Regions from separate parts of the Paenibacillus sp. EKM206P genome, predicted to be linked through region 1. Evidence: predicted binding sites of a transcription regulator. Region 1 holds the regulator's gene; the other holds the start of a gene.
What was found. The regulator NrdR, encoded in region 1, represses ribonucleotide reductase genes. The targets are predictions, from matches to a motif close to AACACNATATATNGTGTT.
Positions count from the first base shown of each region.

Region 2: nrdI (class Ib ribonucleoside-diphosphate reductase assembly flavoprotein NrdI) is a predicted target of NrdR. The motif match lies at 9,029-9,046, and genes of this name have one in related genera.

Region 1 covers NZ_JAAMNQ010000001.1:704,262-719,352, reverse strand. Annotated here, with positions in the region: gene G9G53_RS03495 (PTS fructose transporter subunit IIABC) at 1-118, opposite strand, end outside; gene pfkB (1-phosphofructokinase) at 186-1,097, opposite strand; gene G9G53_RS03485 (DeoR/GlpR family DNA-binding transcription regulator) at 1,100-1,846, opposite strand; gene G9G53_RS03480 (ankyrin repeat domain-containing protein) at 2,254-3,336, opposite strand; gene G9G53_RS03475 (Crp/Fnr family transcriptional regulator) at 3,543-4,217, shown strand; gene G9G53_RS03470 (DNA alkylation repair protein) at 4,294-5,106, shown strand; gene G9G53_RS03465 (DUF4183 domain-containing protein) at 5,195-5,584, shown strand; gene G9G53_RS03460 (hypothetical protein) at 5,696-6,832, shown strand; gene G9G53_RS26300 (ABC transporter substrate-binding protein) at 7,002-7,520, opposite strand; gene G9G53_RS26295 (hypothetical protein) at 7,531-8,082, opposite strand; gene G9G53_RS03450 (radical SAM/SPASM domain-containing protein) at 8,321-9,199, opposite strand; gene G9G53_RS03445 (helix-turn-helix domain-containing protein) at 9,428-10,183, shown strand; gene G9G53_RS03440 (GNAT family N-acetyltransferase) at 10,200-10,850, shown strand; gene G9G53_RS03435 (alpha/beta hydrolase family protein) at 10,847-11,851, shown strand; tRNA gene G9G53_RS03430 (tRNA-Lys) at 12,193-12,265, opposite strand; tRNA gene G9G53_RS03425 (tRNA-Ala) at 12,278-12,353, opposite strand; gene nrdR (transcriptional regulator NrdR) at 12,483-12,950, opposite strand; gene G9G53_RS03415 (alpha/beta-type small acid-soluble spore protein) at 13,056-13,280, shown strand; gene G9G53_RS03410 (lytic transglycosylase domain-containing protein) at 13,397-13,960, opposite strand; gene coaE (dephospho-CoA kinase) at 13,957-14,553, opposite strand; gene G9G53_RS03400 (MntP/YtaF family protein) at 14,565-15,091, opposite strand, start outside.
Region 2 covers NZ_JAAMNQ010000004.1:415,782-430,872, reverse strand. Annotated here, with positions in the region: gene G9G53_RS11800 (class I SAM-dependent methyltransferase) at 1-1,771, shown strand, start outside; gene G9G53_RS11795 (hypothetical protein) at 1,981-2,631, shown strand; gene G9G53_RS11790 (VOC family protein) at 2,723-3,148, shown strand; gene G9G53_RS11785 (MarR family transcriptional regulator) at 3,310-3,783, shown strand; gene G9G53_RS11780 (MFS transporter) at 3,938-5,179, shown strand; gene nrdF (class 1b ribonucleoside-diphosphate reductase subunit beta) at 5,249-6,214, opposite strand; gene nrdE (class 1b ribonucleoside-diphosphate reductase subunit alpha) at 6,433-8,517, opposite strand; gene nrdI (class Ib ribonucleoside-diphosphate reductase assembly flavoprotein NrdI) at 8,504-8,863, opposite strand; gene G9G53_RS11760 (DUF2500 domain-containing protein) at 9,271-9,633, shown strand; gene G9G53_RS11755 (GNAT family N-acetyltransferase) at 9,673-10,233, shown strand; gene G9G53_RS11750 (MFS transporter) at 10,236-11,429, shown strand; gene G9G53_RS11745 (ABC transporter substrate-binding protein) at 11,531-13,222, opposite strand; gene G9G53_RS11740 (LacI family DNA-binding transcriptional regulator) at 13,503-14,570, shown strand; gene G9G53_RS11735 (beta-mannosidase) at 14,776-15,091, shown strand, end outside.

The DNA.
Region 1 (15,091 bases):
CATTAATACGTCCACTTGCTTCGAGACTAGCGATGAGCTCCTCAATCGCCTCGTCCTTTGTCGTCGCCTGCAGGTCCATGATCATCGTTTCTTTAATCATCAGGTCTGTTATTCTCATTTTTCACACTCTCCTAAGTTCGGTCAGCGTGTCGATACACGCATAATAAGCTCATGATGCAGCCGGATTACCGTTTTGAAATCGTGACTTGCGGCCGTAATTGTTCAATTTTCTCTCTAGTAGCCAGATCATCGGAAAACGCAGTTGCGCTTCCGGATGCCACTCCTGCACGGAATGCTTCGATCGGATCGCCATGAAGAGCCAGCGTACCCACGAATCCAGCAATCATTGAATCACCTGCGCCTACAGAATTTTTAACCGTTCCTGCTGGTACATTTGCGTGATACACTTCATCTGCCGTAATGAACAAAGCCCCTTCTCCTGCCATGGAAATCAGTACATTTTTTGCACCTGCTTCCAGCAGCTTACGACCGTAAGTGACGATCTCCTCCTTTGAGTGAATACTTACGCCAAACAACTCAGCCAACTCGTGGTGATTTGGCTTGATGAGCAGCGGTTTATGAACCAGTGCCTTCATCAGCGCCTCACCTGTGGTGTCGATGACGAATTCAGCCCCAGTTTGCTGGCATACGCTAATCAGCCGATCATAGAAGTCTCCTCCAAGTGACGGCGGGATACTTCCCGACAAGACGACAATGTCATTTTTCTGGAGTGCGGCCAGCTTTTGCACCAACGCATCGGCCTCTTGCTCACGAATCACAGGTCCCAAACCGTTAATTTCCGTTTCATCGCCATGCTTGAGTTTAATGTTAATCCGTGTGTCATCTTCGATCATTACAAAATCAGTTTTAATGGATTCTTCCCGCAATGTATCGTCGATAAACCTGCCTGTGAATCCTCCTAGAAAGCCGATCGCCGTGCTATCTGCTCCCAGCTGGTTTAGTACACGTGATACATTAATTCCTTTACCACCTGGCAATTTCAAATCACGTTTCATCCGGTTCAAATCACCAAGCTTCAAATCGTCAACTTCCACGATATAATCAATGGAAGGGTTCAGCGTTACTGTATATATCATTGTTATCCCTCGATTATCTTAGTTTTCTGAGCGATGGATCGGCGTGAGCGTTCTGGCATCGATTCGGTAATAAGTATAGCTTCCTTGAGCTCGAACAGTTTGGCGAAGGTTACTTCTCCAATTTTGCTGGAATCGGCCAACACATACGTTTTGCCTGACAACTGATGGGCTCGCCGCTTGATTAGCGCCTCTTCAGGATCAGGAGTTGTATACCCCATTTCCATATCCACCCCGTTCGTTCCTAGAAAGCACTTGTCGAATCGAAAATTGTCCAAATTTTGTAGGGCAATACTGCCAATTACGGCTTTGGTATGAATTTTCATCATCCCTCCCAGTAGATAGCTTCTGATTCTTTTACTTACCAGTGCTTCTACGTGGGATAGACCATTCGTCACGACCGTCACGTCTTTAGCTTCAATGTAAGGAATCATCGCCATCGTTGTTGTTCCCGCATCCAGATAAATACATTCGCCATCCAAAATTTCTTTGGCTGCCATGCGGGCGACTGCGTTTTTTTGTTGAACGTTTTTGAATGTTTTTTCTTCCATGCCAGGTTCCTGACTTTTCTGATTCAGTAAGGTTGCCCCACCATGAATCCGTTTTAGCAACTGACGGCCCTCAAGATCTATCAAATCGCGCCGAATTGTTGATTCAGAAGCTCCCAACAGATCAGCCAATTCCTGCAACTTTACAACACCACGTTCTTGTAAGCGCTGTATTATTAACTTGTATCTTTCCTCCGTCAGCATCTTCATTCCCCCAACTGTTTATATCGTACCACAAACCTGATAAAAAACAATCATTTTTCTCCAAAAAGATTCAAAAAAATTCATTCCAACTTCATTTTTTTACAAAATGGTGAATTCCCGCTCTAATCGACATGATTGCGTTTACATTTTAAAGAAAATTCATCTACTTTTATGTAAATTCATTCTTCTTACATAGGAATTCAGCAGTAAACGTTCAAAAACGTTCTAAAGCTTCCATCAGTACTATTTTACCATTATGCGCACAATTCGTCCCAATTTCCCTGAAACCTCATTCAGCTCATACGTAACCATTCCTGATGAGCATTAGGCACCTGTGTACACTAGCGCTGTATTTTAAAATAACAAGAGCCATGACTGCGTGCATACCGCATTCATGGCTCACCTTGTTATGATACATATTCACCCTCAATAATCTTCTCCAGATAATCTTCCGGCTGTGCAAGAAACTCAGCAAAGCTGCACACATCCGCATATTCCTGATGCTCCTCGTCATAATAACCCAGGCACTTCTGCTTTGGATTCCACACCAATATAATATCCGAGTAATTATCTACGTTTAGAGACAGACGCAACAGCTTTTGCCGACCTACCTTCATCTCAACCGTATCGATAATTGAAAAGAACTCAACAAATTGAATATCAAGATCATTTTCTGGCAGGTTCACACGGAGTTGATTCCCTGTCAGAAAGGCTATTAAATCCTTCGGAAGCTTGTAGCTTTTCAAAGCATGTCGTTTATTTTCCAGATTATGAAATGCCGGAGGCTCTACAGACTTTAAATACTCAGCCATTTCTACGTTTTTATTACTTAGTGCAATTGTATATGCCCGTTCTCCATCTTTTTCTGCCAGCGTCACATCAGCGCCTAGTTGAACCAAATACTTCACCATCGAAAAATCGTTGTTGCGCGCCGCCACTGTCAAAGGCGTGGCTTTATATGGATATACCATATTAGGGGCATTGAAATTAATATCTACGCCATGTTCCAATAGTAAAGCTACTGTTTTCAAGTCATGCTCACTAACTGCGTTGCGGAGTGTTGCTCCAGCATGCTGCTTCATATCGAGGCCCAGCTCATGGATAAGCAGCATATTACTTTTGTTACCGTAGTAGGCTTGCTCATAAGCACCAGATTTGACATGATTTTTACCGTCCTGCTTGGCGCCATGGGCGACCACATAACGGACAACCTCTTCGGTACCATAGCGAACAGCCGTCAGGAATGCGGGATTATCCTTTACATTAAGTTGAACCCCCTCATCGACCAGTAGCTTCAAGACTTCCATTTGCCCAGTGATGAGTGTAATATCCAGTGGACTTAATGTCGTATATTTGCTGAGTACGATCCCTTGTTCTATATCCCAGCCTTCGGTCAGCGCCTGGCGTAAAGCGGATATATTGCCTTGAACGATATGCATCGCTATCTCAGGAAGAACCTTGAAATTGCCTACATCTTTTAATTTAATCATGGTTATTACCTCACTCTTTATGTATCTACTATTAATCATGTATATCTATTTTATACCAACCTCTCTTTTATATAAATCCAACAGATTCCCCAAAATTCATTATTCACTCTATCGCAAACAAGTGAGTAATAGAGGTCAAAATACCTTATAGAAGCTATAATTGTATTATGATTCTGTATACCCTGTGCAACCGAAAAGGAGAACATATGAATAGCATTCAATATTTGTCCCAATTTAATTTGCTTCATAGTCTCTCATTAGAAGATTTAATTGAAATGGATCAAATGACCTCCATTACGACTATACCGAAAAAAAACTTTATACAAACTCCAGAGACCTTTTCCGAGGGACTTTATTTTGTGAAAAAGGGCAAAGTACGTCTATATAAGCTAAATGCTGACGGGAAGCAATTTACTTTGGATATCCTCCGCGAGGGAAATGTATTTGGTGAAATGGATATGATTTCACTAGGAACAAGGGAGATGTATATAGAAACGATAGAAGAATGCGATATCTGCCGTATGGACAAAGACCGATTCGAGCATTTTTTAATAGAACATCCCAGGTTCATGATGAACATGATCAAGGTGTTAAGTGACCGAATTTCAGGAATGAGCAGTCTGGCCCAGCATTTAGCTTTGGGAAATTTACAGGATAAAATTTTGTATATTCTTCTGAAATTGTCCGATCAGTTCGCCCTCCAAAGCCGTGATGAGTATTGCAAAATCAATTTCCCTCTCTCTCATCAAGAAATTGCGAATCTGGTCGGGGCCACCCGTGAGGCTGTAACAGCTGCTCTTCAGGAGCTTGTCAAAGAAAAGGTCATTAAAACCGGCTTTAAGACGGTTTACATCCATCGCGAAAAGTTAGTGAAGTTGTAAACTACATTACATCTATACTCCACCCCAAAAAAGTATCGTATACCTATCAGACAATTTACGATATGGAGTGGATGAAATGTTACAACGAAAAGGTGCTCGCAAAGGGTCAGATATTCCTAGTGATGTGCTTCAGCTGCTACAGCAGGGGCGGCTTCAGACGGCGAATCTCACCGAATGGCTGGCTGTCGATCATGTTGTACTATTGCAAAATACTCTTGATGAATTTGACTTGCAGCAATCATTCGATGTCTTCCTGACCGAATTGAATGAGCTGAAGGAAAAGAAGATCATGAAAATGATACCCGCAATCGCGCGAGCGTGGCTTCATGTGTTTGAGCAACAAGCGATAGAAGAACGTATTCGCATCTTTGATGCGATGGCCTCGCATCTTTCAGACAGCATTCGCTGCTGGGCTGCCTACATCATCGGGGTTGATCCCTGTTTAAGTGTAGAGGAAAAATTGGCTGGCATTCGCCCCTTTGCAGCGGATTCCCATTTCGGAGTACGTGAAATAGCCTGGATGGCCGTGAGAGAATCCATATCCTTGCAACTGCTTGAAGGGCTTGCCCTGTTAGACAGTTGGGTGCGAGATGAGGATGCTAACATACGTCGTTTTGCCATTGAATTAACCCGGCCACAAGGCGTTTGGGCCAAGCACATCCCTGAACTAAAAGAACATCCCGAGTTGGCTCTTCCTCTCTTGAAGGCTGTTCAGTCCGATCCGGTCAAATATGTCCAGGACTCCGTTGGCAATTGGTTGAATGATGCCAGCAAAACCAACCCGGAATGGGTTCTTCAAGTTTGTAATGCATGGCTGATGGCTTCGGATACTAAAGAAACGAAGCGAATAGTAACCCGTGCCCAAAGAAGCTTGAACAAAGAGAAATAATTATAAGACTCCTCCCCATCCAATCCATATCTAGAATATTCACATAAACTATGATATTTATCTGGAGTATTGGGAATGAGGAATTCCTATGTCTATTATTCGAATCTATCTGGAAGCAGACAGTATCGTATCTGGAAACATTGCTATCACAACAAGTATCAATGTCACTCCAGTGGTTAATCGTTACACAGCTATTGTCGTGCTTGGTAATATATTTGGTGGAGTGACCACTATCCCAGCACAATATTTCATGAATGATAGTGGTACTTCAGTCGCGACAAACAGTCTTGTTGTTCCGACCAGTAGCGGATACTACAATGTATTTGTAAATGGGACGTTGCAGCGAGGCGGCTTAACAACGCTTTCTGCTACAAACCTAATTATAAATACAGGCCTGATTGTTGGCGCGACAGTAGTCGTTGAAGTTATTAATTTCAACTCTAGTGCCTCCTCAACCTCTGTCAACAATGTTCAGTAACGACTACCATAAGCGACTGAGCTACGTAAAACAGGACAAACGCCTCTTTTTTATAATTTTATAAAAGGGTAAAATTTCCTTTGTAAATATGAAACAGAGGGAGTTATTTCCATGAAATTCAATTTTGCGCATTTCCGATTTTATGTTATTGCACTGATCGCAGTGCTCATGCTTACCAGCTGCACCTCAAAAAATGCTGCAACTGCAGTCCAAACAAATTCTGATGTAGACAATGCGACTCATAGTACAACAGTTGTAGACAAAGAAAGTCAGCCTGTTCTACCCGTCACAGAGTCGCTGCCTCATACCGTTACCTCGGATAAGGATCTTGTGGCTCTTACCATTCCCGCTGGCTGGCGTAAATTTAAACAGGGACAACTGGATTCGGTGCTTAGTGTTTGTGACAAAGAAAAAAAGAATGTAGGTCTGGTTTTCCGTGTCCCCAAGTCAGCTTTTGCAAATAATATGACGCTCGACGAATTCGTACAGCAACGTGAAGAAATCTCCGCATTGGGCCTAGAAAACTTTAAGGCTGTGGATACTACCCCAATCCAGATTGATTCCACAACCGCCAGAACAGCCGATTATAGCGGGAAATACAATGGCCAACAGGTCTATTACTTCAGTGCCATGTTAGAGAGTAAGCAGCACTATCTTCAAGTATTAATCTATTCAAGGGGAGGCTCTGCAGTAGAACAACATCACGAATTTGCAACTATAGCCAGCTCCTTGAAAGTCTTAAGCGACTCACAAGTTAAGCCAGACCTTCGCTCAACAACTATTTTGAAAACATTTAAAAGTGAAGATGCCACGCAACAAATTCGTCTCCCTTATATATGGAAGACTGGTTTAATTCTTAATCCAGATGCGCTAATTCAAGCTTGGTATGAAAAAAACGATGCATACATGACGATCATCAAGGATTGGAAATCTGAACTGCCGTATGAGAAATCCTCAATGATCACATTAAAAGATTACGCTGAGTTTTCAGCTCAATTAGTACTCAAAAGGTCTGGAAAAGGGATTATTTCGACAGGACCAGTAAAGGTCAATATAAACGGGAATCAAGGCTTGCAATACGAAGTATGGGTAGAGAGTGATAAAGTAAAAATTGTATATCTAATCACTTATTTGGAACATTCCGACTCATTCTCTCAAATTATTTTTTGGACGAGAGCTGATTATTACGATAATCAAAAATCTGAATTTCAAAGATACACCAAAACATACAGAGAAGAAGAAATATAGACATGATAAAATCCGCCAAACACTTAGGAATCTTTGTGTTAAGCGGATTTTGTCTATATGACTATCACAGCTTGAAATTCTAAAAGCTTCCCCTTGTTTAGATAGGAGATGTTACTTGTACATCCTTTTATTTTTTGTGGGCTAATAAGAGATTAACTATGGTATCCAGCTAAAGGCCTTTCCATAGCTCACTATGCAGAATCTGATTAGCCCCTTCATCTTCTGAACCGTATACAAAGATGTGATCTCCCATATACTCGGGTAAAACCTCAAGTGAAATATTTTCAAATCCTTCTTTCATATTCAATGCCTTCTTGGTAGGTGGCAGCTTTAGCATCTGATAAATGGTCGGACTTCCGTAATTGCCGCCTTTCGCTGCCAAAACATATATCGATTTATTGGCGACTTGTACAATTGAAACCGTCTCTCCGTCCTTAACGATACCTTGAATTTTCATTCTGGCCTCTGCAGCTTTCTTCTCGTATTCAGTAATCCACTGCTCGGCTTCTTTCTGCTTGCCAAAGATTTCACTGATTCTACGGAATTTATCCAGTGCTTGCACTGCCGCTTGTCCATCGCTGTTGGATGTTGTCGCTGTATGATTAGCCTTCGTTTGCGAACTTCCATTTGTATTCGTCGGAGCCGAGCAAGCTCCCAGCATCAATGATAAACACAGCATAATCATCATGGCCGTTATTTTAACTCTTCCGTGCATGAGCCTGCGATACAAGGTCGGGCTTAAGAGGTTCGATGCCCTGCCAATACAACTGCTGCAACAACTCGTATACAAATTGATGAAACCAGGCTTTAACATGCAGTTTGCCAAGTCCAGAAGCTCCAGGCCATTCTTGCTCCAACAGCTTCACTTTCTCGTACAGGGACAGCGGGTAATGTGGTGCGAAAGCATACTGATTCTGAAAGGGATTTTCCTTTTCCAGCAATTGTGCTATCTCTTTGCGATCAGGCAGGGCCAACGTCGCCCTGTACAAAATGATGTAATATTCAAGCACATCCTCCGCCAGGATACTCAGGCACATTCCTTTTCCGCCATGCAGTACATGGAAACGCTCTATCCTGTGAATACTGTTATCCAACCGTACCCGTGGACTTCCACGCACGGCATATAAGAACGCACTGGCAGGAAGTCGATAGGCTCGAAGCTCCTCTCCTTTTTCGATCTTCCTATGATGAACATCCATCACCTGTATAAAAACATGATTCCACAGCAAAATGTGATCGTTCAACTTCATTACTACCGCTCAGCCCCCATCCAAACCGTTCCTTCAGTTCTTATTCCGTCCTATCAGAATTAAATTTATTATAATTGATAATCATTCTCACAAGCAATCGAATATATCCAACTTCCTCTGAATAGTTTAAAACCATTAATTATGTATGTATATATCAAAATATAAGTAAAAAAGCCCTGCAAAAGGGCTATCTTTCTTGCGATTCATTCTACTGTCGATTAAAGCTCTACCTGTATGGCTATGTTCCAAACCGTTTGCGGTACCCGCATTTTCGGCATAACTCTTCTACCGCTTCTCTTTTGGAGAACCCGAAGTACAGACGGTTTGCACGCTCCCCTTCCACAATGTCGGAAAAAGATTGCTCATGCACATTACCTAAATTAATGACACCTTCTCCATCCAGACAGCAAGGGACCACCGTTCCATCCACCAATATCGCTGCTTGGCTACGGAGTGCATGGCAAAAGCCTTTTCCGTCATCTTCCGGGGCACTGAGGCTCGGCCATTCAAATTCGTGGTCCTGATTCAAATAAACGTTTGGTGCGATTTTGACCCCACTACCCGGTATCACCTTTTCCTCAATCCGATAGTCCAGTCCAAACTCTTGCTCCAGTCGTTCAAGTGTTTCCCGATTGCGCTGACGCTGCACATTAGTCAAATTATCTTCAGTCAAGTTCCAGAGACGGAACGAAATAATGACATTGTGTTTCACCGCTTCTCTTACAAACGTGAAAATATTACCCAAATATCCTTCTCGATCCACGGAGCCTTCATGTCCGTCAAAACTATGGAGAGAGAAGTTCATCTGACGCAGCGCTGGTTGCCCAAGCAGCTTATGTCCGGTCTTCGGCAGCAAGGTACCATTAGTGGTAATATTGACCTTTAAGCCTTTCTCATGAGCACTTTCCAGTAAAAGATCAATTTTCGGATGGAGCAACGGCTCTCCTTTTACATGCAAATAGATATAATCTGTATGTGGTTTGACCTGATCAAGCACATTTCGAAAGACTTCCGGATCAATAAATTTTTTGACACGCTGTGTTTGAGGACAAAAGCTGCATGCGAGATTGCAAATGCTCGTTATCTCAATGTATACCTTTTTAAAAGTTTTCAACATGATTTCCCCATTCTAACCTTCATCCTGAGCATCTTGTTTATGCTCACTAATCTTATGATTATAACGGGTTATCACCGACAGGTAAACTCTCCAGTCTCCCCCTTGGTGTGGGCATCAAATGCTCGACACCTACGCCTATCCAAGATTTGTTTGATATTTTCTATTGACCCTAGGTCTGACCTAAGGTTTATAGTGGAGTTATTCAAATATCAGTAAGGAGTCCTCTCATTGAAAGAACACATTACGATCAGCCAGCTTGCTCAGCTTATGAATGTATCTGTACATCAACTGCGATATTTTGAAGAAAAGGGAATCCTCTATCCATCACATACTGAAGAAAATCAATATCGGATGTACGGGCTTCATGAGATTTATCAGCTATCGCATATTTTATTACTACGTAAATTAAATGTCCCTGTCGGTCAGATTCAAGAATGTATGACTTCCTATGCTGCCGATGATTATAACCAGCTTTTAGAGCATTCGTTGCAAAAAGTACAAGCTGAAATAGCTAACTTAAAGATGCATGAACAGTTTATTCACAAAGTGTTAGAAGAATATAATAATCGGACCCAGCAGGGCGATGAGTATCAAGTCAAACGATTAGGTCCCCGTCATTTAAAGCTATGGTTTGCATTGGAGAATGGTCAAGAGTTCACTGCCGGAAACCTATTTGAACACCGCCCTGCCCCACCTCGATTATTTGAAAATGACATGCATTACTTGCCTGATGCTGGACAGTTGAAGCTGTGTTATGAAACGGCGGATGTGGCTGACTATATTCTGGAAGAAGGCAACTATCTTTATAAGCATCTTTCCGTCATTGAAGAACCTGAGATTGATTATGAGATCAAACAAATGGAACGATATGTAGCTCATCACCAATATAACTGCCAAAGCAAGATCATTCTAGTAGAAAAATCTTATCTTTCGATGTTCGACAACAACAAGCTACAATATGAAATTCAAGTCAAAGTAGAATAAATCTTGGAGGTGTTACATGAGTGCAAAATCTTTTGACATTGTTGCATACCAAAAACAAGACCATGAAGCTGTTTGCAGTCTTTTAGTCGAATCGTTTAAAGCAAAATTCCAATCTCTTGTTACACTAGAGGATCAAGCTACACAGCAGTTGTTAATGCAGGTTTGGGTTCAAAATCCTTATTCTACATCTATGAAACAATTTGTAGCCAAAGAAAACGAAGAAGTTATCGGTGTTCTTTCCCTTAAATGGAAACCCTCCTACTCTTCACTTCCTGAAACAAACCCCATTTCTTTGACTCCGCTCCTAAAACAGTTTGGTTGTTTCAATGTATTTAAATTTTTGGCAGGTATGCATGCGCTAGAGTATACCCCCGCTGCAAATGAGTGTTACATTGATCATTTGGCGATTCGTTCAAGTCATCGTAATCAGGGAATAGGACGCCATCTTGTAGCTTTCGCACAGCAATTTTCGGTTGAATCTGGTTTTCATGCATTGACGCTTCACGTAGCGCATAAGAACCAAGGGGCTATCCGTTTGTATCACCAACTGGCGTTTGAAGTAAAACAATCCAAATATAATGGGTTACGGCATTTTTGGTTCAAGGAGCCTGTATGGCATCTGATGAGTTGGCAAGAGAACCTGCATTCGAGGAGAGAGCATCATTGAAAAAAACACTCAAGCTTACTTTTGGTATTGCGGCAGCTCTGGCTGTTGCCTTGGTACTCATTGTTCTATATCAAAATTCCTACAAGATGACAGAAGAAAAAATACAAATCACGACACCTAAAGGGCTGTTAACAGGTACATTAACTTTGCCTAAGAACTACTCGGGAAAGATTGGATTGGTTGTTTTTGTCCATGGGGATGGTCCTATTAATGACACCTATGATGATGGATACAAACCACTGTGGGAAAAGTTCGCTTCCAAGGGTTATGCCTCCTTGTCACTGAATAAGCCCGGTATTAACAGCGCTCCTGGTAACTGGCTCGCCCAAAGCATGGAGGACCGCGCACAGGAGATCCGATATGCAATAGACTGGGCAAGAAGCTTACCTATGATTGATAAGCAAAAAATCGGCCTATGGGGAGCCAGTCAAGCAGGATGGGTCATTCCGAAGATCGTTAAAGAGGAGCATGATATTGCATTCAGCATCCTTGTATCGCCTGCCGTGAACTGGATTTCCCAAGGACAATTTAATACCAGAAAAGAACTGGAGCGAGAAGGAGTTACTCCGCAAGAAATTCAAAAGACATTGAACTACGATCAAGAGATTCTACAGTTACTGAAAAGACAGGCTTCTTATGAAGAATATCTAAGCATAGCCGATCCTGACGATATGATTTCCAAAGAAAGATGGAGCTTTATACGCAAAAATTTTCTGTCTGATTCCACCGAAGAATTAAGTCACTTCCATACTCCTGTACTCTTGGTTCTGGCTGGAAAAGATATTAATGTCGATGCAAAGGATACCGAGCGAGTCTATCGCCAGAAAATACCTCCAGAACTGCTGTCCGTGATTCATTTACCTGAAGCCGACCACTCCATGATGGATGAAAAAATCGCGCGTTCAAAATATCTAACTTTTTTAACAGCCGTATTCGCCCCAAGAAAATTGGTGAATGACGAGTATCTCGAAATCCTTGCCAATTATGTCAGTGAGCGTTAAACAATGATGTTTTTTCCACACTTCTTTTGAATATGCTGATAAAAAATCCATCGAAAGATAAAAGGGTACATTTTTTTTGAGTATACGATTTTCTTAATGCGGTCTACAGACAGTCCGCATTGTTCTGAGAGTTCGTCAATGGGCAGCCCATGTCTGCAAATAACTAGTCCTTGCACTCGTGAATAATGGGTTGCAATTCAAAAAAGACGTCTATTTCCTATAGGATCTGTTTTCTGTGCATTCAGTTACGCGCTCATTCAACTCATAACTGTTCTCGGTTAGACTGGGAATAGATCTATAAACAACAAAAAAACGGCATCTCTGCCGTTTTTCTAAAAGGATGGACTCTCAGGGACTCGAACCCTGGACCAATTGATTAAGAGTCAACTGCTCTACCAACTGAGCTAAGAGTCCATAATAAAATTTTGGTGGAGCCTAGGGGGATCGAACCCCTGACCTCATCGCTGCCAGCGATGCGCTCTCCCAGCTGAGCTAAGGCCCCATCATAAGCAAGTTTTATCAACGTTTCAAGCGACTTCTATATCATATAAAATATTTAACCCTGTGTCAATACTTTTATAAAAAAATATAATTTTCTCCCTTCATGGCCCAGAAAAGATACAGTCAGCGATCAGTCGCTGGCTGTATCTTTAGATAACAGTGTTTTCAGTTCCTTCATAAACATATTGATGTCTTTAAACTGACGATAGACGGACGCAAAACGTACGTAGGCGACTTCATCCACTGGGTAAAGCTGTTCCATGACCAGCTCACCAATCTGCTGGCTATCCACTTCTGTGGCTGCTGTGTTGCGGATAGCGTTCTCCACCTGGGATACGATCATATCCAGTTGCTCGACGGATACTGGACGCTTCTCGCAGGCTCGAATGAGACCGCGCAGCATTTTATCACGACTAAACTCTTCACGGCTGCCGTCTTTTTTGATGACCATGAGAGGGGTTTCCTCCACCATTTCAAAGGTGGTAAAACGCCTGGCACACTGCTCACATTCACGGCGGCGACGGATGGACTTGTTATCATTCGCAGGTCGCGAATCCAGCACTTTCGTGCCATTGTAGGCACAATACGGACATTTCATAATCTCACCACTTTCTTTTTCCAATAAATTCCCGAAGACTTTTAGTAATAATTTTGTCAAAACAGATCATAATATGTTTACCATATCGCGAGGAGGTGAACAACAATGGCACAAGGAAACAATGGCAACTCCAACAATCTGGTAGTCAGCAGATCCTCCGGCGCTCTGGAGCAAATGAAATTTGAAATCGCTCAAGAGTTGGGTATCAGCATTCCTCAAGATGGATACCAAGGTAATATGACTTCCTATGAGAACGGTTCGATCGGGGGCTACATCACAAAACGCCTCGTAACGATCGCCGAACAACAATTGGCAGGTCAATACCAATAATCGCGGTAATAATGCAAAAATAACAAGAAAAAGTGTCTGGATGGGCTGGTAAAAACAGCCTGTCCAACGCTTTTTTCATTTTAAAGCGAAAAGCTCATCATGTCATTAACTTGGATTTAAAAATCATTATAAATTTTCGTGTATTGCCTGTAGTAATAAATGACCCGCTGTACATAATGTCGTGTTTCACCAAAAGGGATTTGCTTGATGGACTCTTCTTTTCCATCCCACACTCCCTTATCCAGCCACTCTTGAACTTTACCCGGCCCTGCATTGTAAGCAGCTACGATTGCTACAGGATTATCCTGAAACTTTATGGATAGGTTATGCAAATACCAGGTTCCCAGCTCAATATTGGTGCCAGGCTCGTGCTTGACACTGTCCAGCGGAACCTTTTGAATCTGGGCGCTGTCCATAATCCAATTTGCCGTATTCGGCATAATCTGCATCAGCCCTAGCGCCCCCTTATGTGACTGCTTACTGGTTTTAAAATTGGTTTCTACACGGATAATAGACGCCACCAAAAATGGGTCTACTTCATACGTCTGTGAATACTGCCGAATCTCATCCTTATATTGAATTGGATAGAACCAGGACATCCAATTTGAATTAAGGAATAGAATCAGGACAAACCCGACAAACAAAATGAGCAGGACTCTTTTCTTTCGCAAAATATTCATGCAAGTCCCTTCCGCTGCCAAAATTGATCAATTTGTCGCTTCGTCTCAGTCTGTGTTCCACTATTATCAATAACGATATCGGCCAAGCTTTTCTTTTGCTCAATATCCATTTGTGCGGACAGCCGAAGTCCAGCTTGCTCCTCCGTCAGACCGTCTCTGAGCACCAGACGCTGGAGCTGAATATCACGTGGTACGTACACAACCATAATTTCCTCGTACAAGCTCTCAAGCCCCGACTCGTACAGTAACGGAATATCTGCCAAAACAAGCTTGTCCGGCTGTTCCCGTTCAAATGCTTCCATGCGCATACGCATTTCCTCACGAATAGCAGGATGTGTAATATCGTTAAGTGCCTGCCGCTGGGCAGGGTCTCCGAATACAATCTCCCCCAGTTTTTTGCGAAGCAGAGTTCCGTCACTGTTCACTATAGCTTGTCCAAAATGCTGAATGACCGCCGCCAACACCGGATGCCCCGGAAGCATCACTTCCCGGGCAATGGCATCTGCGTCGATCAGCAGCGCACCTTTGGCGACCAAAAGAGCCGACACGGTGCTTTTTCCGGTAGCAATACCTCCGGTTAATCCGATATTCATGCTCTTTCACCTCATAACAGCTTCAATATGCCCATCATAATCAGTAATAATGCCGGCAATACACCCAGCGCCTTCATAAATCGAAATGCTGATAGAAAAAAGCCTGCCTTCATCCCTGCAATCAAAAATGTTCCACTGAATAACGTAATAGCCAGCGCAGTAGACAGTGGCTGAAAACCAAGCATAGCTGCCCCGAGTCCCGCTCCGAACGCATCGACCGATAATGCAATACCCAGCCAAACCGCTTCGGTAGCAGATATACTGCCGGAACGGTCCATATCCGCAGCAGACGGGCTTCGAAGAATCCGAATAACAAGCCCCCATTTGCGAAGCTCCAGAGAAAATACTGTTCGTTCCTGCTGCTCCACAGAAGCTTCTGCCGACAGATCTTTTCTTGAGCTAGGGAAAGACTCGGTATCAGCATTCTCTACACCCTTCTTCTCCCCAAGAACAGATCTGCTCGCTGGATCAGTCTGTTTTGTAAGAAGCAAACCCCGAGAGGGCTCCACTGAATCCTCTGGCAAATCCTCTTTGCGGT
Region 2 (15,091 bases), on a different contig from region 1:
CCAACTGTATGTCAGACAGGCCCAAGCGGAGTCCCCTGCTTACCCGCGCAATAGCATGACCCGAATTCTGATTGAGACGCATGGATTGATCGGGCAATATATACGGGGGGAAATTCCTTTTGCTGAAAATCGACTGCTGCTTGAAATTACTCGTAAAGGCTGGCTAAGCCCTGAGGAACTGGAGCTTGTTTTACGGGCCCTGAACGAGTGTATTATCGCCGGGGTGGAACCTGCATTATGGGATCAAGTACGCAGTGAAGTGGAGCAGCTGATCGGCTGGATTGCATGGGATAACGCACCTGTAGTCTGGAGTGTAAAGGAGCGACTGGAAAGGTTACGGTCGGTTTCCATTCATGAAGGGGAGCCGTTCGAGCAGGCTTACACAGAACTAGAGCGGGAGTTGAATGTAGAGAAGGCGCTGGCTCCGTTGGAGAATCGGACACTTTGGTATGTAGAATCAGCTTTGCAGGATTTTTCACTTCAAGAACTGGTAAAGGTATTTTTACTCACATTAAGGGATGGCACAGGGCAGGAACAGCCTGCGACCGTTCGCCATATCAGTTTCGAATCGCTCATGAATACGATGTACTATGACTATCGTGGTGTCAAGAAAATTAACGTATATAAAAAACGAATGATAGAAAAATATTTAAGTGCACTGTCTTGGCAGGACATTTCAAAAGGAAAACGGAAGCATAATCCTCATTTGAGTGTGATCGTGGAGCATAAAGAAGAGCTGCCGAGTACTGTATTTTTTAATTTTGTATTTTCATCTGCGGCTGAGAAACTGATTGACTTTTGTATTGAGGCAGAAAAAACGCCTCTGTATGACAAAGCAGTCCTGCTGCTGTTCGATCTGTTCGGATTACGGCGCGATGCGTATGATCGCTTTCACAATGAGGAAACGTACCTTACAGATATGAACCAGACCGTAGATTACAAAAGGATCATTTTAGATTATGTGACTGGAACCCGCATACTGGATATTGGACCCGGCGGGGGTGTACTGCTGGATCTGATCGAACAGGAAAGACCAGATGCGAAGCCATTAGGTCTTGATATTTCTGTAAATGTCATTGAGGCACTTAAACGTAAAAAGCAATTGGAGCGCCATCGTTGGGATGTCATCAAAGGGGATGCGCTTCAGTTAGAGGAATATGTGGAAACGGGGAGTATGGACACGGTCATCTTCTCTTCAATTCTTCACGAGCTCTATTCCTACATTGAACGAGATGGGATTCGGTTCAATCCACAAACAGTGGAGGCAGCTCTGCAGAGCGCCTATCGTGTGCTTGCACCCGGCGGGCGTATCATCATTCGTGACGGGATTATGACCGAACCAGTAGAGCAGCGCAGACGAATTCGATTCTTGGAGCCGGATGGAATGGAATGGCTGATACGGTATGCGCAAGATTTTGCAGGTCGCCACATTGAAATAGAGCGTGTGGGGGAGCATGAGGCTGTTTTACCAGTGAACGATGCGATGGAATTTCTCTATACCTATACATGGGGAGCGGAAGCCTATGTGCATGAAGTGCAGGAGCAGTTTGGTTATTTTACCCCGTCACAGTATGAAGAGTGTATTCGTAGCACACTTGGATCACAAGCGATTATCCGCGTGAGCCGCCACTATTTACAGGAGGGCTATGCCGAGGCGCTGTCTAGACGTGTTGAGTTCATGGATGAGCAGGGCCAGCAGGTTTCTTTGCCAGACAGCACCTGTCTGATCGTGATTGAGAAGCCGAATAATAGGGTTGGAGTTGCTGAATGATTTTTAAATTGAACAAGAGAATGCCTTCTGATTTGTGCCAAGCACGATTAGAAGGCATTTTTTAGAAAGCTATGCATTCAAATATGACCGTGCAGCGTATACCGAAGCCAAAGGACCATTCATTCGGCAGGTGGTTGAGCGAGCGAAGCTTGAAAGATATAGGTAGGGACAGATGAATTCTTAGTACGCATGAACAAAGTGGGGGAATGATGAAGAATATGATGCTTGATGCACAGCTAACGCCGAATGGTTTAAAAGACAGAATGCTACTACTGTCAGCGCTGGACATTATATTGTCTCCAGAAGATTGGTTACGCACGTATCGTATGCAGTCTGAATGGTCTGGTGATGTGTGCCTGGGTGAGGTAAACAATGGCGCTGGAGATACGATTCATATGCTATGGACGGGTGAAGGTGTGCTGCTGAAGGGGTTTGACCATGAATCCCCTGTAAGTTCTCATGCGAGAGACGAATATGAAGTCTGGCCGGGCATATATGACGGTGTGCCTGATGATATGATGGAGCTTTTGGAAGATGAAGCACTGGAGAAAGAGGACGTTACCTTTTGTATGTGGAGGGAAGCGGGAGATAAAGAGTGGCGTATGGGCAACGCGAACTTTCCTGAGGGATATGACGATGGCTCATCCTTTTTGTTGGGGAAAATTATAGTTACACCGGAGGAATATCAGGATTGGGCTGAGAGTTACTATGAGTTGCCGATTTCTCTAGGGGTGGTAAGCCAGATTTTCAACGGCGTTCCGATCACTGCACAGATGATCTCTGCGCTTCATCCACAGCGTAACGTTACGGAAGCGATAAAGGAGCTAAAGCAGCTTGGCGTTCAAGTGCATGAAAGCTAAGAATACAGATTTGTTTTTCTTGACAAGTTTTGTATATAATACGGGAGAAATGCTGGGTTAACCACCTCGAATTAAAGGAGCTGTGTTGAAGATGTCCAAACGTTTGATTCCTTACATCACGATGGATGGAAATGCAAAAGAAGCAATCGAATTTTATAAAGAGGCATTGGATGCTCAACTGCTTTTTATTCAAACCTTTGGGGAAATGCCGGAAAACCCCGATTTTCCCATTCCCGCAGAGGTCAAGGAACGTGTGGGACATGCTACCCTTAAAGTGGGTGAGACAGAGCTCATGTTTTCTGATACCTTTCCCGGGTCACCGTTTAGCCGCGGGAATCAGGTGAGCATCTGTATTACAACCGATAGTGTGGAGCAAGCTCAAAAAATGTTTAATGCTCTACAGCAGGGAGGACAGGTGGGAATGCCTTTGCAGGAAACCCATTTTAATCCAGCTTATGGGAATGTAACAGACAAGTTTGGTGTCACTTTTCAAATGTTCACTGAGGCTCGGTCTTAAGAAATGTAAAACGGCTCGATTCCGCTACTTTAGCGATCTGGCCGTTTTTTTTTCGTGTATGCCCTCGTGCTCAATTCAATAATTATTTTAATATTGTTGAAATAGAAACAAAAATATACTATATTGTATTGTTAATGCACCAACTGGTGGGAGGACAGGCCATGAACAAAGAAGAACAGGTCATAGTGGGTTTCAGGGACTTATTTAACAAGATGGTTTGGCTTAATAAAGATAAGATGGAAGACAGCCTTAAGGGTTATAAGCCTTCTGAAGTACATTGCATCGAATACATTGAAAGAAATGCAGATTCCAACGTGACAAAACTTGCGGAGTCCCTTTATATGACTACCGGTGCCATAAGTAAAATAACTAAGAAGCTTATAAAAAAAGGCATTATCGAAAGCTACCAGAAGCTGGATAACAAGAAAGAAGTCTATTTTAGGCTTACTGAGGAAGGGAAAGTAATCTATAACATCCATGAGGAACTGCACAAAGAGTTTCAAGAGCGGGATAAAGCCGTATTTGAGCAGGTAACCGAAGAACAATTTAACAGTATGATTAGCTTCTTGGAAAAGTATAGTAGGCATTTGGATGCAGAAATAAAAAAACAGGGTATAGATATTAAGACGGAATAAATTTGAATAATGAAAATCAAACCATAGGCAGCCGGGCTCTATTGAGAACGGGCTGCATTTTTTTGTTATTATTTTGTTGCCGAGGAAGCAAAATTGTGATACGATATTTTTGCTTCCGAGGAAGTAAAAATTAACCTTTAAGGGGAGAAATGAAGTGTTCAAATGTAGATCACACAATGAACAGAACACAGAACAAACCGTAGATAAACACGCTTTAATATTCGGCCTTATCTCTGTATTTCTTTGCGGAATAGGCTTCAGTATCATAATACCTGTCGTCCCATTCTTAGTGCAGCCTTATACAAGCAGTCCGGGAGAACAAGCTATAGTTGTTACGCTGCTGACCTCTGTTTATGCATTCTGCGTGTTTTTTGCGGCTCCCGTACTTGGAGCTTTGAGCGACAAATATGGCCGTCGTCCATTGCTCTTAGTATGCCTTTTGGGTTCCGCAATTGGGTACTTGGTTTTTGGCATAGGAGGAGCTCTATGGGTACTATTTGCTGGGCGCATCATAGAAGGGTTAACAGGCGGGAGCATAAGCACGATCTTCGCCTATTTTGCAGACATCATTCCTCCAGAAGAGAGAACCAAATACTTTGGATGGGTGAGTGCGGTTGTAGGTGTAGGCACTGTCATTGGGCCAACTCTAGGCGGATTACTTGCCAAGTTTGGTTATTCTGTACCCATGTATTTTGGAGCAATCATAACTTTATTGAACGTTGTTTATGGATTCTTTTTTATGCCTGAGAGCCTTGACAAGAAACATAGACTGAAAGAGATTACCTTTGTAAGACTGAATCCATTTACACAGCTTGCAAATCTGCTTTCCATGAAAAACTTAAATAGGTTACTTGTCTCTGCGTTCTTACTTTGGATACCCAACGGATCTTTACAGGCCGTTTTTTCACAATTTACAATGGATACTTTCAGTTGGAGGCCTGCACTAATCGGACTTATGTTTTCAATTATGGGTTTCCAAGACATCATTTCACAAGGTTTCATCATGCCCAAGCTTTTGATAAAACTTAATGATAAACAGATAGCCATTCTTGGAATGGTTTCGGAGATTATAGGTTACAGTCTTATTGCGCTATCTACTTTGTTCTCATTCTATCCTCTTTTTATCGCTGGAATGTTTATATTTGGTTTTGGTGATTCGATCTTTGGACCTTCATTCAACGGGATGCTCTCCAAGTCTGTCGATTCTAGTGAACAAGGAAGGATTCAAGGAGGTAGTCAATCTATTCAGGCTTTAGCAAGAATGATTGGGCCTATTATTGGGGGTCAAATCTATGTATCACTTGGTCATGCCGCACCCGCTTTTATGGGTATAATCCTTATAACAGCGGCAATACCAGTTTTATATAAGCGAACGCATGCTACCTACTTTCTTTAGGCAATAGGGTTTCAGAACTCAGGGACAAGTTCTGAAACCCTATTTGTTTACAGTTTTACGTAATTGTACTTATACGCCAAAATTAAAATCATCATCTGTCAGCGGCTCTACATTCATCGCCCGCACATAGCCGTTTCCTTTTTTAGAAAAGAAATCATGCTGCTTAGTATGGGTGCTGATGCCGTTGAATACAATGGGATTAACTTCTTCTTCTTCAAACAGTGGATCAAAGCCCAAGTTCATCATGGCCTTGTTGGCATTATAGCGCAAAAAGACTTTCACATCGTCTACGAGTCCAATAGGGGTGTAAATTTGCTCGGTGTATTGTTCCTCGTTATTATGCAAGTAGCGCAGCAAGCCTACCAGCGTCTGGTAAAGATCACGTTGTTCTTCCTCGTCCAATTCTGCATAAATCTCCTGTGCCAGTACACCTACGTACACACCGTGAATACTTTCGTCCCGTAAGATCAAATCGATAATTTCTCCACTACATGTCAGCTTGCCCTGGCCCGCCAGATAAAGAGGATAGAAGAAGCCGCTATAAAACAAATAGCTTTCTAACAGCACCGACGCAGCCATCGCGAGATAGAGGTCTTTCGGTGTGTGGATATTCATATAATATTGACGAATGGTTTCTGCTTTGGTTTGGAGATGTGGATTTTCTTCCACCCAGCGGAATACACCGTCAATTTCTTCCGTGGAAGCTAGCGTTGTAAAGATGCTACTGTACGACTTGGCATGGATTTGTTCCATCATCGCCATAAAGCTTAGTACGGCTTTGCGTTGCAGTCCGTCCACATGCTCCATAATTTGCGGCATACCTACACCGCCTTGAATGGTATCCAGCAGTGTTAATCCGCCCAGCACCTTCATGTAGGCTTCTTTTTCGATATCACTGAGGGTTACCCAGGACATTTTATCGTCAGACAACGGGATTTCATCATCCGTCCAAAATTGCATGATGTTCTGGTTCCAGAACATCAGTGTAAAATCATCGTCCGAGCGATTCCAGTTTACGGCTTGTATACCTGTCATTGTTAGCATTCTCCCTTCAGCTTGCGAGATTCCCTAGAAACACACATTGAAATAGTGCAGGCGAATCATCGTATGCTTGACATACGGAAGCTGTATCCGCGAGGGTCTTGTCCAGCCCCGTAAAGGTCTGAACCACACGCTGGATACAGCTTCTAATGCAAAGCATCCATATCTATTTAAAATCTAATTTTTATACTACAGCTTGTTACCATTTATGCTTAGATGGAGCAGGTGAGGCACTCTTCCACAGACAGCTTTTTGGTGCGTGTGTAGTATAACGATTTAAGTCCTTTGTGTGCGGCGTACAGATAGCAACGTGCTAACTGACGCGTAGTCACGTCACTGTTCACATGAAGAACGGTCGAAATTCCTTGGTCCACATGCGGCTGGATTTCTGCAATCAGATCCAGCACTTTGAATTGGTCCATTTGATAAGCGGATTTATAGAAGAACACGTTATCCTTTTGCAAATAAGGCATTGGATAGTAGGTCGTCGAATTGGCATAGGTACGGGTTTCAATCTGCTCAACAATCGGCATGACGCTGGATGTTGCATTTTGAATGTACGAAATGCTGGCAGTCGGCGCAATTGCCATACGATAGGCGTGGTACAGGCCATTTTTCATCACATCTGCTTTTAATTTGTCCCAGTCCGCTGTAGTCGGAACATAGATGCCCTTGAACAGCTCTTGCACACGTGCAGTTGTTGGACGATAATCTGTGTTCAGGTATCGGTCAAAATATACGCCTGTCGCATAATCCGATTCCTCAAATCCATAAAAGCTTTGTCCAGCCGCTTTCGCGATTTCCATACTCTTTTCGATGGAATGATAGTTCATCGTCATGAAGAAGGTACGGACAAAATCTTTTGCTTCATTGCTTTCATACGCAATTTTGTTCTTGGCAAGGTAGCCGTGCAGATTCATGACACCCAAACCGACGGAATGCATTTCACGGTTCGCTTTCGCAACACCTGGCGCATTAGCTACTTGGGTCATATCGCTGACCGAGGTGAGCGCAATCATACCCTCGTGAACGGATTCGCGGATTTTGCCATGCTCCATCACATTTACAATGTTCAGAGAAGCCAGATTACAGCTCACGTCCCGGCGGATGGTATCCTGTTGGCCGTAATCTGTAATTTCGGAAGTTTCCTGCAACTGGAAGATTTCCGTGCATAGGTTCGACATCTTGACTTGACCCACGTTTTTAAGAGCATGTGCCTGGTTCGCGTTACTTTTGTTCATGATATATGGATAACCAGACTCCAACTGAATCATGGCAATTTTCGTCAGCATGTCACGTGCGCTCATCGCTATTTTTTTCTTCACCCGATCGTCGGCGAGCAGCGTGTCGTACATTTCATCCAAATCCATGTCGTCCAGATGTGTTCCATAGGCTTTGAACACACTGTAAGGAGCAAATACATGCAGCGGTTCATTATCTTGAGCCAGCTTGTAAAAACGGTTTGGCACCAGCAATCCAATCGAAAGTGTCTTAAGACGTACTCTTTCGTCAGCATTGATTTTTTTGCTATCCAGAAACTCCAGCACATCCCATCCGAAAATGTTGTAATAGGCTGCCCCAGAGCCTTTACGTTGCCCCATTTGATCCGCATAAGAGAAGCCGTCTTCCATCAGCTTCAGCACAGGCATAATGCCTTTTGCTGCGCCTTCTACGCCTTTAATCGCTTCGCCGCGTGCCCGCAGCTTCGACAGGTTAACGGCAACACCGCCGCCGATTTTGGACAACTGCATGCAAGTGTTTAGCACATAGTTGATCGAGTTCAGGGAGTCGTCCATTTCGAGCAAGAAGCAGGATACCAATTCCCCACGGCGGCTTTTGCCTGCATTCAGGAACGTTGGTGTCGCTGGCTGGAGACGTTGCTCCATCATCGAGCGGGACAACAGGCGTGCCGTATCCGCGTTACCGCGTCCCAAATGCAGGGCAACCGCGGCAACCCGATCAGGGTAATGTTCCAGATAGACTTTACGGTCATTACTCTTCATTGCATAATCGGTATAAAACTTGGATGCTGCCATATAGGAAGGGAATTTAAAATTATAGCTATGAGTGATATGGAAAATATCATTAATTTCGTCAGCCGTATAGCTGTTGTAGAAATTCTCATAATAATCATTCTCAATCATATACAGCACTTGAGCGGCTGTGTCAGCAAACTTCAAACTCCGTTCCTGAACTTCCTTCATAAATTCTGCTACAGCCTCTTGGTCCTTTTCCAATTGGAAAAAGCCGTCTGTATCGCGTTTCATCAACATGTTGTTCAATTCAATATGCCGCAACTCGGCTCACCTCCTGTTTAAAACGCTCTACATCTCCGAACGTTCCAGATAATTCAAATTTACTAATCACGGGGACATTATAGTGGTCGGCAATCAAATCCGCACTTTTGGCAAATTTCTCACCCCAGTTACGGTTGCCGCTTGCAGCTACACCAACAAGGTTTTGTGCGTTTTTTTTCAAAAAGGAAGATACCCTCTCAGGTATCTGCCCAAACCCGGTTGTATATGTAATAAGTACGTAAGGCTCTTCTATAGTCATTTGCTCCTCGATCTGAACCGCTGGAAGCTTGAGCTTGTTTATAAATCTTTTTACATTGCCGGTCTTGGAATCATAAGCAATCAGCATGGTATGCATCCTCCTTAACAATTAACGAAAAAAAGAAAACGGCATTGCCCGAGATCCATCATAGCTCTAATCCCTTGCTGGCTGTGCCATTTTAAATTTTTGACTCTATATTTACATGTATTTTCATACCTGTATCTTCAAGATATCGGTCATAAATACGTTTTTTACACTATATTTAGAGTACATTCTCTATTTTATATCTATATATAGTTTTGTCAATCGGTCTAGAGGGGATCAGAGGACCCAGATCGGGTAGAAGTCCAAGCGGGGTGCGGAAAAGAGCGAAAGAACTTTTTTTTCGTAAGTATGTTAAAAAAGTATTGGAGTTTTTGAGGGTGAAGATGTACGATTTGTCAATGGGCAATAGAATGGAAAATTTACATTTTACTGTAGAAAGGATGAAGTGAATGGGAAGTGATTCTATGGAAGTTCAATCGTTTAATACGATCTTTTTTATCGTATTTGGACTCATTGCTTTTGTAATGATTATGGGAATTGTCAAAACGATCGGAGCGGGCCTGTCCAATCAAGCAGCCGAACGGGTACAACGTTCATGTAAGGTTGTGGATAAACGGACGAGAGTGCGTGGGGGATCAGGCGATTTTTCAGCTTCGACCTATTATTATATCACCTTTGAGTTTGACGGGGGTGAGCGTAAGGAGCTGGAGGTGAAGGATAGGGACTTTGGTATGATTGTGATCGGGGATCGTGGGGAGCTTCATTATAAAGGTACACGTTTTCTGGAGTTTGTGAGAGTAATGGAAGCATAAAGGTGCTTAAACAAATACATAATCGGAGGGAAGATTACGATGCCGCATATCATTGGAAAACGAGTTGTATTGAGAGAATACCGTCAAGAGGATATACCAGATATCCGAAAATGGGTCAATGACCCGGAAATCACACGTGGTTTAAGCGACGTGTTTATCTATCCGCATTCACAGGTGAATAGTGAATCTTTTGTACAGATGATGATTGACGGCAACCCCGAGATCAAAGGTTTTGTCATTGCGCATAAAGACACCCTGGATTATATCGGACAATTGGACTTATTTAAAATCAACTGGGTGAATCGGCATGCCACCCTTGGAATTGTGATCGGGCGTGACGGTGATCTGGGCAAAGGTTATGGACGGGAAGCGATCCGGCTGTTACAAAAATTTGCATTTCATACGCTGAACCTACATCGACTGGAGCTGGAGGTCTATGCGTTCAATGAACGTGCACACCGTTGCTATTTGGCCAGCGGCTTCAAGGAGGAAGGGCGGCTGCGGGAAAAGCTATTCAGGGAAGGGCGATACTATGACATTATTCAGATGGGGATTTTGCGAAGTGAATATGAGGCTGCACAGCAATCGACGGAATCCTGAGAGTGCAACCTCATAAGCTATATTACTCCGTCAGCTTTCTTCAATTTTTTATGAGTGAAATCACGGGGACTACGCTCATCCTTTTTTTATTAGCTAAAGGACTTTCTTTGCAGAGTGCGAACTTCTTACTGGTTGTATTCTTTATAAGTATTTTTCTGTTTGAGATACCTACTGGGGCTATTGCAGACAAGTATGGAAGAAAAATCTCTGTTATTTTGGGACTTTGTTGTTTTCTAGCCTATAGTGTATTGTTCGTTTCGACAGATCATATCGGGGTGCTTGTGTTTGCACAAGTCTTTGGAGGTCTGGCTATATGTTTACAATCAGGTTCGTTGGAATCATGGGTTGTGGAAAATAGTGATAAGCCCATGGAAGTTCTTTTTACAACCTCTAACAGTATACAGTACATTTCAGGATTTATTTGTGGTCTGTTGGGGGCCTTTCTCGCAACTTTTAACTATTCACTTCCATGGGCGGTTAGTATTTTATCTATTATTGTATGCATTTTTCTATGTTTCTTTTATATGGATGAGGAGAATGTTGCACATCGAAAGACGTCTACTACTCGTATTAAAACGATTATCAGAGAAAGTGTCCGTATCGGTTTTGAAAATAAGTTTATCTGGATTGTGTTTATGATTGGCTTATTTATCAGCTTTTCGAACTCGGCGGGGAATACATTCCAACAGCCACGTCTGGTTGGCCTTTCTGAACAAGGGATTTGGATTATGGGGTTTATCAAGGCAGGGTATTCACTATGTATGACTTTGGGAAGTTACCTGGTTCGAAAGCTAGGCGCACGATTCAGTGATGTACATATACTCATGTATGCCTGCGGCATGATTGGGATATGGCTCATTTTAGCCGGTGCATTCAACACATTTTATCCTGTACTGCTTACCTTTTTGATCTATGAAATTGGGCGCGGCATGTACCCGGTTGCGAAACAAATTTTTCTGAACAAAAGAATCTCTAATGAGTATCGTTCTACACTACTCTCTCTGGATTCTGCGATTTCACAATTAGGCATGTGCATAGGTTTAATCGTGACAGGGACCATCAGTCGTAATTTTACGGATTTGTCTTCCGATCAAACACCTATTCAAATATCTTGGGTGATGTGTGGCGGGATTGCGTTGATTCCTATCATTTTATTGTTTTACGTCAATCGTGTATCAGGGAAAAGTAATTCTTGAAAAGAAAAAGAAACCAAACAGAATATGTAACAATAGTTAATGTAGAAGGGCTGAACAGCATGGTCTGTCAGCCCTGTAATATTTCATTAAAAAGGCAAACCCTATTTTTCGCCGTACCACAGTTTCAGCCGATTTTGAATTAGGCCAGTGTAGATTTCTTCAGCCTTTGGCACACCCGCCTGATCCAGCTCTTGGAGCATGCGGTCATACACAGCGTCGAACTGATCTGGCTTGGCGAGTACGGCCTCAGGAATGCGTTTGCGTACAATGTCCTGCGACTTTTGATAAATAACATTGTAATTCGTATTGGTCGGAACAGGCATGTTGTAGGCAGCCCCCCACTCTTTTACCGGAAAATCTTTTTCGTTCGGGAACAGGTCTTTCCACGTATGGGCTTTGTATGCCTGAAGGGACTCTTTTTCGGCTTGACTATAATTTTCGGTAATCATCTCCGGATAATTGGTTGTGTAATAGTTGCCAGAGGGGTCTTTCACGCTATCGCCATAATGTGGCCCCCATATCCAGTACAAACCGATACCTGACTCTCTGCTAAAAGAAGCGTTATCGGTGTTCTTACGTTGTTGCACATCCGCTGGAATGACTCGTTTGCCGTTCTCTTTGTTGTAATGCTGGCCTTCAATTCCCCAATTGCGTAAAATTTGTCCTTCGTCGGAGGCCAGAAAATCCAGAAACTTGATAGCCCGCACCGGATTTTCACATGAGGTTGTAATTCCGATCCCGGATGCGGTATCGAAGCCAATGGGCTGAAGGGAATGATCCTCGTATTTCTCATTTAAAGTGACTGGAAAATGGGCGTAAGTGAATTCATCCTTACCTGCTGCCTTGAGCGCATTTTCGGCATCTTGATAGTTCCATTCCTGATCAATGAGTCCGATGACACGGCCTGCGGCAATTTTGGACTTGTACTGATCACTTTTTTGCACAAAAGTATCCTTATCCAACAGTCCTTCATTGTACATATGGTTCAACCAACGGAAATATTCACGTTCTTCTGGGCGCTTGTAGTGAAGAATGGCTTTGTGTGTTTTAGGATCAATATAATATTCGCCATCGTCGGGTCCACCTGTAGCAGTAACAGCCGGGTTTGTCACTGTAATTTGAATTTTCCAGTCCTCGGCATCGAGTGATAGGGGGATGGTTCGCTGTCCATTGGTGGTTGGATATTTGGCGACATAATCTTTAAGTGCTTTTTCAAAATCTTGAACGGTGCGGATTTTAGGGTATCCGAGCTTCTTAAGTGCCTGGTGCTGGATTTCGAAGCCGGCTTGTGCATCAAACGCAATGTGATCCACACCCAGATTGGTCGGGATCGTGTAGATGGCTGGATCTTCACTACTATATTTAATACGATTAAAATAGTCTCCATACACTTTCTTAATGTTAGGGCCGTATTTGTCAATGAGGTCGGTTAAGTCAATGAGTGCCCCGGCATCGACTAACTTGCCAATGTCTGATTTAGGGTACACGAGATCTGGATACTCTCCGCTCGCTGCCATTAAAGCAAACTTTTCCTCGCCTCGACCATTGACAGCATGTTCGGCATTTAGCGTAACGCCCGTTTTCTTGATAATTTCCTGTCCGACAGCATCCTTCATGTTGTTCCAGTTAGAGCTGGAATCACCGCCAAAGAAAGTAAATGTAATGGGACTGGTGTCATTAGGATCTTCCTTTTCTGCCTTACCGTCTGTTCCATTCGCACAGCCCGTTGTAACGAGCAGCAGCAAAGACAGGAGTAGAATAGAGCTCTGTCGTACCGACCTGTTCATGAACATTTGCAAATCCCCCTTAATAAGTATGATTTACACAATGTAAGTGCTTTCAATAGTAAATTGTAGGAAATAAAGAACCTCACGTCAAGTCATTTATAATTGTTTGTTATGCAGTTTGTTTTTTTATTAAGCAAACATATTTTAATGAAAAGTGTGGATTTGTGTAAATCCATCGTTTGATGATCTAAAACAAAGTATGCTACGATGGTACCAGTTTATAGGCATACCTGTATATTTAGAAGACTAAGGTAGAAAAAGATTTCGAATAGGGTTGGGTGAGGAGATGCGTGGAAAAGTAACATTACAGGAAATTGCGGATGCGGCGGGTGTTTCAAAGTTTGCTGTTTCGCGTGCACTGTCAGGCAAACCCGGTGTAAGTGAAGAGACGAGGGCGCTGCTGGTTAAGCTTGCTGCCCAGATGGGCTATTTTCGCAGTCATCCCAAAATGACTGGGATAGAGCCTCGGGACACAGATGCCAGAGAATGGTCGGGTACGGTGCTGGTGTTATTTCCAAATATTCGGCACCAGAACAGGGAATCCAGGTACTGGGGACCTGTATTTGAAGGGATTTCCGAGCGTCTGAACCGTAAGGGGATGGATATGATCACGTTAACGGAGCCCTCGACTGAGGATATGTTTTCTCTACTGAACCCGGAGGCGATTAAAGGGATTATCACAGTAGGGACAATTTCAACTTCGTTGTTGCTGAACATTTATCGGATGGGTATTCCGGTCGTCATGGTAGATCATTGGGATTCTGCATTTTTAAGTGATACGGTGTTTACAGATAATCGCACATGCATGAGTGAATTAATGAAGGATTTGCTGTGTAGGGGCTATACCCGCTTTCAGTTTGTGGGTCATATTGATGACGCTCACAGTTTCTACGAACGCTGGGAAGCTTGTCGTTCTACACTGGAAATGAGCGGAGTAGAATTGCGACAAAATAAAGCCCTTCTTCACGGAGGAGCGCAGGCGCTTGCTGAGGAAATGGACAAGTTGTCTGAGGACAAACTGCCTGAGGTTTTTGTGTGTGCTAATGATGTGACTGCTGCGCAGGTCGTGGATGTGCTGAAAGAAAAGGGGATTGACGTTCCGAGGCGTTGCGGAGTGACCGGGTTTGACGATACGAATGAACAAATGCCAATTTATGCCACGGTGAGAGTGGATAAGGAATTGCTGGGAATGCGTGCAGTGGACCAATTGTTGTGGCGCATAACGAACCCGAACTCGCCTGTCGAGAAAAAGTTGCTACATGCTGAGCTATTCATACGGGAAGTTCATGCACCCCGGATCAGTCGGGAAAATGATGACCGTGAGCGTCCCATCAGCACAATCACATATAGTTAATGTCCAGATACGTGTGTGACACCATACATCGTGAAGACAAAGGAGGTCGCTTTTAGCCTGTTTGGGGCAGAGGGCGACTTTTATTTTGTATTTTGTCACTTGTTCCAAAAAAACAATTGACTACTTTGTTAGCTTAATGTTATTTTTGTTATGTTACTGACGAATCCAGATGTTCCCAATCATGCTTATAGGGAGGCTTGTGACGATGGTTAATGTGATAGGGTTGGATGGCTGGAGGTTTAGAGAAGCACAAAGTGATGAGTGGCTCAGCGCGAAAGTGCCGGGTTGTGTGCATACCGATCTTTTACGACATGGCAAAATTCCTGATCCGTTTATGGGTATGAACGAGATGGAGGTACAGTGGATTGATAAGCAGGATTGGATATATGAAGCCCATTTTGAGATAAATGCAGATCAGCTTCAATGTCAATGTGTAGAGTTGGTGTTGGAAGGTCTGGACACATACGCAGATGTAAAAGTGAATGATCAATCTGTCTTGTCAGCCAATAATATGTTTCGAG